DNA from 3 places in the Mesorhizobium sp. C268A genome. Region 1 is predicted to be linked to each of the others. Evidence: predicted binding sites of a transcription regulator. Region 1 holds the regulator's gene; each other region holds the start of a gene.

The links. Region 1 encodes LexA, which represses DNA repair genes until DNA is damaged. Its sites were predicted from a motif close to TGTTCNNNNTGTGTTCNG; they were not measured.
Region 2: the regulator LexA is predicted to act here: its motif matches at 803-820, upstream of dinB (DNA polymerase IV).
Region 3: the regulator LexA is predicted to act here: its motif matches at 1,370-1,387, upstream of NKL06_RS16155 (DNA recombination protein RmuC).

The regions. Positions count from the first base shown of each region.
Region 1 is NZ_JAMYVX010000003.1:1,098,894-1,101,160, forward strand. Features, by position in the region: gene NKL06_RS32190 (GntR family transcriptional regulator) at 1-622, shown strand, start outside; gene lexA (transcriptional repressor LexA) at 828-1,610, shown strand; partial or broken gene NKL06_RS32200 (ComEC/Rec2 family competence protein) at 1,604-2,267, opposite strand, start outside.
Region 2 is NZ_JAMYVX010000001.1:912,533-914,799, forward strand. Features, by position in the region: gene NKL06_RS04660 (heme-copper oxidase family protein) at 1-258, opposite strand, end outside; gene NKL06_RS04665 (hypothetical protein) at 412-648, opposite strand; gene dinB (DNA polymerase IV) at 881-2,122, shown strand; gene NKL06_RS04675 (LysR family transcriptional regulator) at 2,150-2,267, opposite strand, start outside.
Region 3 is NZ_JAMYVX010000001.1:3,339,680-3,341,946, reverse strand. Features, by position in the region: gene NKL06_RS16160 (class I SAM-dependent methyltransferase) at 1-22, shown strand, start outside; gene NKL06_RS16155 (DNA recombination protein RmuC) at 84-1,337, opposite strand; gene def (peptide deformylase) at 1,442-1,972, shown strand; gene fmt (methionyl-tRNA formyltransferase) at 1,978-2,267, shown strand, end outside.

The sequences.
Region 1 (2,267 bases):
GCGCGAGGCGCTGTCGCGGCTGGAGGCGGAACGGCTTGTGACCGCCATCAGCAACCGCGGGTTTGCGGTCGCTCCCGTCTCTCGGGCGGAGCTCGAGGATTTGGCGCGTGCGCGGCTGGTGGTCGAACTGCCCCTGCTGGTGGAATCGATCGAGAAGGGCGACCGTGAGTGGGAAGACGCGGTCGTTGCCGCCCACTATCGTCTCTCACGGTGCGGGTCTGTTCTCGACGATCCATCGGATGATGCGGTCGACGCGTGGTACGAAAAACACGATGCCTTCCATGCGGCGCTGCTCAGTGCCGCGACATCCAGCTGGCTGCTGCGCTTCAATGCGACGATTTCCGACCAATTGCATCGCCATCACCGCTTTCTGGGTCTGGCCCCGACGCTGCGCGCCGCCGCCGGCCGCACGGATGGCCACCGGAAGGCCGTGGCGGCCCTGCGCGACGCCGTGGCGATCGAACACCATACCGCCCTGATGGAAGCGGCCCTCGATCGCGACGTCGAACGTGCGAAAACTCTGATGACCGCTCACATCGGCTACACGCTGCAGGTCTATGCCCAGAGTGAACCCGGCGCGGATGCTGCGCAGCCCCGTCCGAAAAGGAAGCGGCGATCGTAGCCGACGACGCAGGGCACTTTGTCTTCGTTTCACCCCGTTGCCGGCCAACGACTACGAGCGCCGCTCGCGGTGCCGAACGTCACGCTGAACAAAACGTCAACACATTCATTAAACTTTAAAAGGTTGCGGAACACAACTGGAACAGATAGTGTTTGTTCTGGGTTTGTTTTTTCTGATTCTGGTTTCAGAACCCCTGGGGGCCGCGATGCTGACGCGCAAACAACATGAGCTTCTGATGTTCATCCATGAACGCCTGAAGGAGAGCGGAATCCCGCCGTCCTTCGATGAGATGAAGGAAGCGCTTGACCTCGCCTCCAAGTCCGGCATCCACCGCCTGATCACGGCGCTTGAGGAGCGCGGTTTCATTCGCCGGCTGCCGAACCGGGCGCGCGCGCTGGAAGTGCTGCGGCTGCCCGACTCGATCGCACCAGGCCTCAATGCGGCGAGGAAGTTTTCGCCGAGCGTCATTCAGGGCAGTCTTGGTCAAACCGGCCAAGGGCAAGGCGGCCAAGGACAAGGCGCGATGGGCCAAGGCGGTATCGGCCGCCAGATCAAGCCGGGCTCGCCGTCGCGTTCGATGTCGGCCGGCAATGACGACGCCGTTTCGGCGGTGTCGATCCCGGTGATGGGACGCATTGCTGCCGGTGTGCCGATCGACGCCATCCAGCATCAGACCCATTCGATCTCGGTGCCGCCCGACATGATCATGGGCGGTGAACACTACGCGCTCGAGGTCAAGGGCGATTCGATGATCGAGGCCGGCATTTTCGATGGCGACACGGTCATCATCCGCAATGCCGACACAGCCAGCCCCGGCGAGATCGTGGTGGCGTTGGTCGACGATGAGGAAGCGACCCTGAAACGCTTCCGCCGCAAGGGCGCCTCGATCGCCCTGGAAGCCGCCAACCCGGCCTACGAGACCCGCATTTTTGGACCGGACAGGGTGAAGGTGCAGGGCAAGCTTGTCGGATTGATCCGGCGCTACTGAGCCGGCTTGGGTTTGTACTTTTCACGCTGGTTGTAAGGCGGCAGGCCGCGCGCGTCGCGGGAGAAGCGGCGTTGCTCGTGCCAGGGGCGATACGGCTTGTCGACGGCGAACCGGATGGTTGGCGCTGCCGCTGCCGATTGCGGATCGAAGAAGACGGCGGCGCTGCCGTCGCGGGCCAGCTGTTTCTTCGTCACGACCAGGACCAGCGGGTCGCGGCACGGATTGTAGGCGGTGGCGTCATCGATGACGATCAGGCTCGCGAAGGCACAGGCCGGCCGCGCCGTCTTGCGGTCTTTCGCAAGAGCTACAATGGCTCCGGAAGGGTGTCGAGCGATACAGAGATCGCCGGTGCAATAGAAGGGCGAGCCGGGCGGCAGATCGAGCGGATCGAGATCGAACCGCGTATCTGTTGCCTCGAAAATCTCGGGCGGGATAATGGTTTCGGCCCGCAGCGCCCGTTTCCAATTGTCCGTGGTGAATTCGTTGGAGCGTTCGCGGTTGAGGGCGAGTTCGCCGCCACCGATCTGCATGGCCACCAAATGTGCGTCCTCGGATATGAGCACGTCGGGCGTAAGCACCTGCGGCACCGTCAACAGGCCGGCCAGCGCGAAAGGCACGGCCGCCAGCCTGAGCCAGGTGGTGGCCATGGTGGCGATG
Region 2 (2,267 bases), on a different contig from region 1:
CAGCGCCGGCAGCATGATCACCAGGCCGAGAGTGTAGAGCCCGTAGTGGATCATGGCGACGCGACGCGCGGCCTTTTGCGGATTGAGCGCGTAGTAGCCGCCGAAGATGGCGCTCGTCACCCAACCGAGCAGATTGATATGCGCGTGTGCCGGAAAAGCGGCGTGGTCGCCCGAGATCGCCATCTGCAGGCCGGCCGCAATCCCCAACATCAGGAACAAGATGGCAGTTTTGAAAAAGAGTTCCGAAACCCTCGGCATGTCACTTCTCCCCCTATGCGGTCTGCGACCGCTTGCGTCCTGGAGAATACACCCACGCGCAGAAATTTTCCACGCCCCGCTTATGGGGCCATGCCTGCACAGCTTTTTGCACGCTGTTCGACTCTTCTGGCTGCCACAACCCGGCGCCGCCCGCTACGGCGCCAGCAAGATGTCGGCGCCCGCTCGCTCGTCGAACACCACCGCGCAGCCGCGCCCCAGCGCCACTGCCGACAGCGCGTTGGCCACCGTCTCGTCCGGCGATACGAAATCACCGGTCAGCACTCGCAACTCCTCTACCGCCCTGGCCATTGACACGCAGTGCCCGGCAACGCGATCGCTCGTGCAGGCGTCAACGACGCTGACGAGGTCGATCATCTCGAACTGGCCCATACCGGCCTCCACAAAAACAGCGTCCCGTCGCGGATATGAACGCTGAGGCGAGAGACAATGTTCCGCAGGTCCGATGCCCAGGCGGAGCACTCGACGGCCCGACCTGGAACGGACCGGCCGGCGGCAACCGCTTCGCTTGACAATAGGCCCTGTTTGTTCTCTATTTGTTCGGAAAAACGCCTCTCACAACAGACGCGGCTAATGCTGCAACGCCGCAAAGGGAACGGTCGGGATGGAACCCACCATCCTGCATGCGGATCTCGACGCCTTCTACGCCTCGGTCGAGCAGCTGCTCGACCCGGCGCTCAGGGGCAAGCCGATCGCCGTCGGCGGCGGCGTCGTGCTTGCCGCCTCCTACGAAGCCAGGGTTTTCGGCGTGCGCGGCGGCATGCCCGGACGACGCGCGCGCGAGCTTTGCCCCGGACTGATTTTCGTCGGCGGCCATTTCGCCGACTATCAGCGGCTGGGCGATGCCGCCATCAAGGTGCTCGACGATTTCACGCCGTTGGTCGAGCGGATTTCCATCGATGAAGCCTTTGCCGACGTCGCCGGCTGCACGCATCTGTTCGGGCCGCCGCCCGAGATCGCCGCCACGGTGCGTCGGCGCGTCCGGGCAGAGCTTGGCCTGCCGATCTCGATCGGCGTGGCGCGCACCAAGCATCTGGCCAAGATCGCCTCGCAGGTGGCCAAGCCCGACGGGCTGGTGGTGGTCGATCCGGACACCGAACTTGCCTTCCTGCATGATCTGCCGGTCGGGCTGATGTGGGGCGTCGGCCCGGCGACCAAGGCGCGGCTGGCCGAGATCGGCATCGAGACCATCGGCCAGTTGGCAAAGACGCATAGTGGGGCGCTGCGAAGGTTGCTCGGGCCCGCCGCCGGCGAAAAGCTGGCGTCGCTGGCATGGAACCGCGACCCGCGAAAGCTCGAAACCCACAGGCGGTCGCATTCCGCCGGCGCGCAGTCGGCGCTTGGCAGACGGCCGGCCGAGGCGCGTATCTTCGGACCCGTCCTGCTGCATCTGGCAGACCGGGTCGCCAGCCGGCTCAGGGCGAAATCACGGCCCGGGCGCACGGTGACGGTGCGCGTGCGTTTCGCCGATCTGCACGCCGTCACACGCTCGCTGACGCTCGATCAGCCGATTTCGGCAACCGCGATGCTGGCCGAAATCGCCGGGGAGCTGGTGCGCGGCGTGCTGGCCGCCAACCCTCGGGAGAAGACCATCTCGCTGCTGGCGATCTCGGTGTCGCAGCTGGAAGAAAGTGCCGAGCTGCAGCTGGAGCTGCCGCTCGGGCTTGCCGATGAAAAGCAGCGACCCGGCAGCAGGCAAGGCCTGGCGCGCTTTGGCGCCGACCGCGCCATCGACAAGATCCGCCAGCGCTTTGGCAGAGAGGCTGTCGGCTATGGCGCCGTGGCGCTGGAAGCCCGGCGCTCGGTTCCCGATGCCTTCCGCGAACTGGCGGAAAAGGAGCTTTGAGGGCCGCCGCGACGGCCAGGCCAATGCTTACGCCGCACCCGAAGATAGCGCTGCATTTCCGGTCTGCCTGAGCAGGCCGACCAGCCAGGCCAAGCCCGCATCCATCAGCGCAACCTTCGGCACGATGCTGTTGATGTTGAAGTGG
Region 3 (2,267 bases), on a different contig from region 1:
CGTGATCGTGGCTACGGTCTAATGCATGGCGCCCAGAAGTGTGCCGCGGTTCTGGGACAACGACATGCATCAAAACAAAGACTTTAATCGTCGCCTTCGACGACACGTAGCCTGAGCTGCCCCGTCTTGGAATCCGCCACCCGCACCCCGGCTTCGGCCTTGGCGGGTCCGCCACCGCGCACTTCGGCTTCGCTTTCGCCAAACTCCAGCGCTTCGATCTTTTGGCCGCGCTTGGTCACCTTCGAGGTCGACACCAGTATCTCGTCGATATCCTTGGCCGACTGGCCAAAATGCGTCTGCAGCCGGCGCACGCGTTCGTCGACACGCGCGACGTCCTCCATCAGCCGGATCACCTCGCCCTGGATCAGATGCGCCTGTTCGCGCATGCGGGCGTCCTTGAGGATGGCCTGGATGACCTGGATCGACAGCATCAAAAGCGACGGTGAGACGATGATGACACGCGCCCGGTGCGCCTTCTGGACCACGGCGTCGAAATTCTCGTGGATTTCGGCGAACACCGATTCCGACGGCACGAACATGAAGGCGGTGTCCTGCGTCTCGCCCTGGATCAGGTATTTTTCCGAGATATCGCGGACGTGAATTTCGATGTCGCGGCGGAAAGCCTGGGCCGCGATCTTCTGTTGTTCGGCGCCATCGGCGGCGCGGATGGCGTTCCAGGCTTCCAGCGGAAACTTGGCGTCGATGGCAAGCTGCGGCGCACCGTTCGGCATCCTGACCAGGCAGTCGGGACGGCTGCCGTTTGACAGCGTTGCCTGGAACTCGTAGGCGCCCATCGGAAGGCCGTCGGCGACGATCGCCTCCATGCGCGACTGGCCGAAGGCGCCGCGCGTCTGCTTGTTGGACAGGATCGCCTGCAATTGCACGACCTGGCCGGCCAGCGACTGGATGTTGCCTTGCGCGGTGTCGATGACCGCCAGCCGTTCCTGCAGTTTGGCGAGGCTCTCATGCGTCGATTTGGTCTGTTCGGTCATGGTTTGACCGAGCCTGCCGGTCATGGCGTCGAGGCGCTGGCCGATCGACTGGTTGAGTTCGGCCTGCCTTGCGCCGAACACGTCGGCGATGGCGCCCATGCGGCCCTGCATCTCGGCCTGGCTTTGCAAAATGCCGGCCATCCGCGCCTCGGCGTCGCGGGCGTGGTCGGCGGCTTCCGCCGCGGCGATGGTGCGCGCCTTGGCCGATCGCCACAGCGCCACGACAAGCGCCAGGAACAGGCCGAGAAACACCAGCGCACCGAGGGCCAGTGCATGGCCGAGCGTGATCGTCGTGGCGCCAAGCCGGGCAACGGGTTCGGAAAGGATGGTGCTCAGGTCGTTCATCCCGCCAGCATAGCCGATTCGCAGACCTGGCACAGATCAAAACGTGAACGAGACCGATTCGCACCGGTTGACGCTTCTCCTGCGACGTTTTAGGTGAGGGCGCCATGTCGATCAAGCCGCTCATCATCCTTCCCGATCCTATCCTGCGCCAGGTTTCCAAACCGGTCGAACGCGTCGACGCGCCTTTGCGCAAACTGGCCGACGACATGCTGGCGACGATGTATGATGCGCCGGGCATCGGCTTGGCCGCAATCCAGATCGGCGAGCCGCTGCGCATGCTGGTCATCGACCTCGCCAAGGAAGACGAGCCGCCGGCGCCGCATGTCTTCATCAATCCCGAAATCCTCGAAAGCGCCGACGCTCGCTCGGTCTACGAGGAAGGCTGCCTGTCGATCCCGGACTATTACGCCGAGGTCGAGCGTCCCGCCTCGGTGCGCGTGAAATATCTCGACCGCGACGGCAAGCTGCAGGAGATCGAGGCCGAAGGCCTGATGGCGACCTGCCTGCAGCACGAGATCGACCATCTCAACGGTGTGCTGTTCATCGACCACATCTCGAAGCTGAAGCGCGACATGGTGGTCAAGAAGTTCAAGAAGCTCGCCAAGGACAAGGCGCCGGGCAAGCTGGTGGGATAGGGAAGATGCCGCTTCGCGTCATCTTCATGGGCACGCCGGAGTTTTCGGTGCCGGTGCTGCGCTCGATTGCCGAGGCCGGGCACGAGATAGCAGCCGTCTACACCCAGCCGCCGCGCGCCGCGGGCCGCCGCGGGCTGGAGCTGACACCGTCGCCGGTGCAGCGCGAGGCTGAGCGGCTGGGAATCGAAGTGCGCACGCCGCTGTCGCTGAAGGGCGAGGCCGAGCAAGCTGCTTTCCATGCGTTGCGTGCCGATGTCGCGGTCGTCGTCGCGTATGGTTTGCTGTTGCCGAAGGC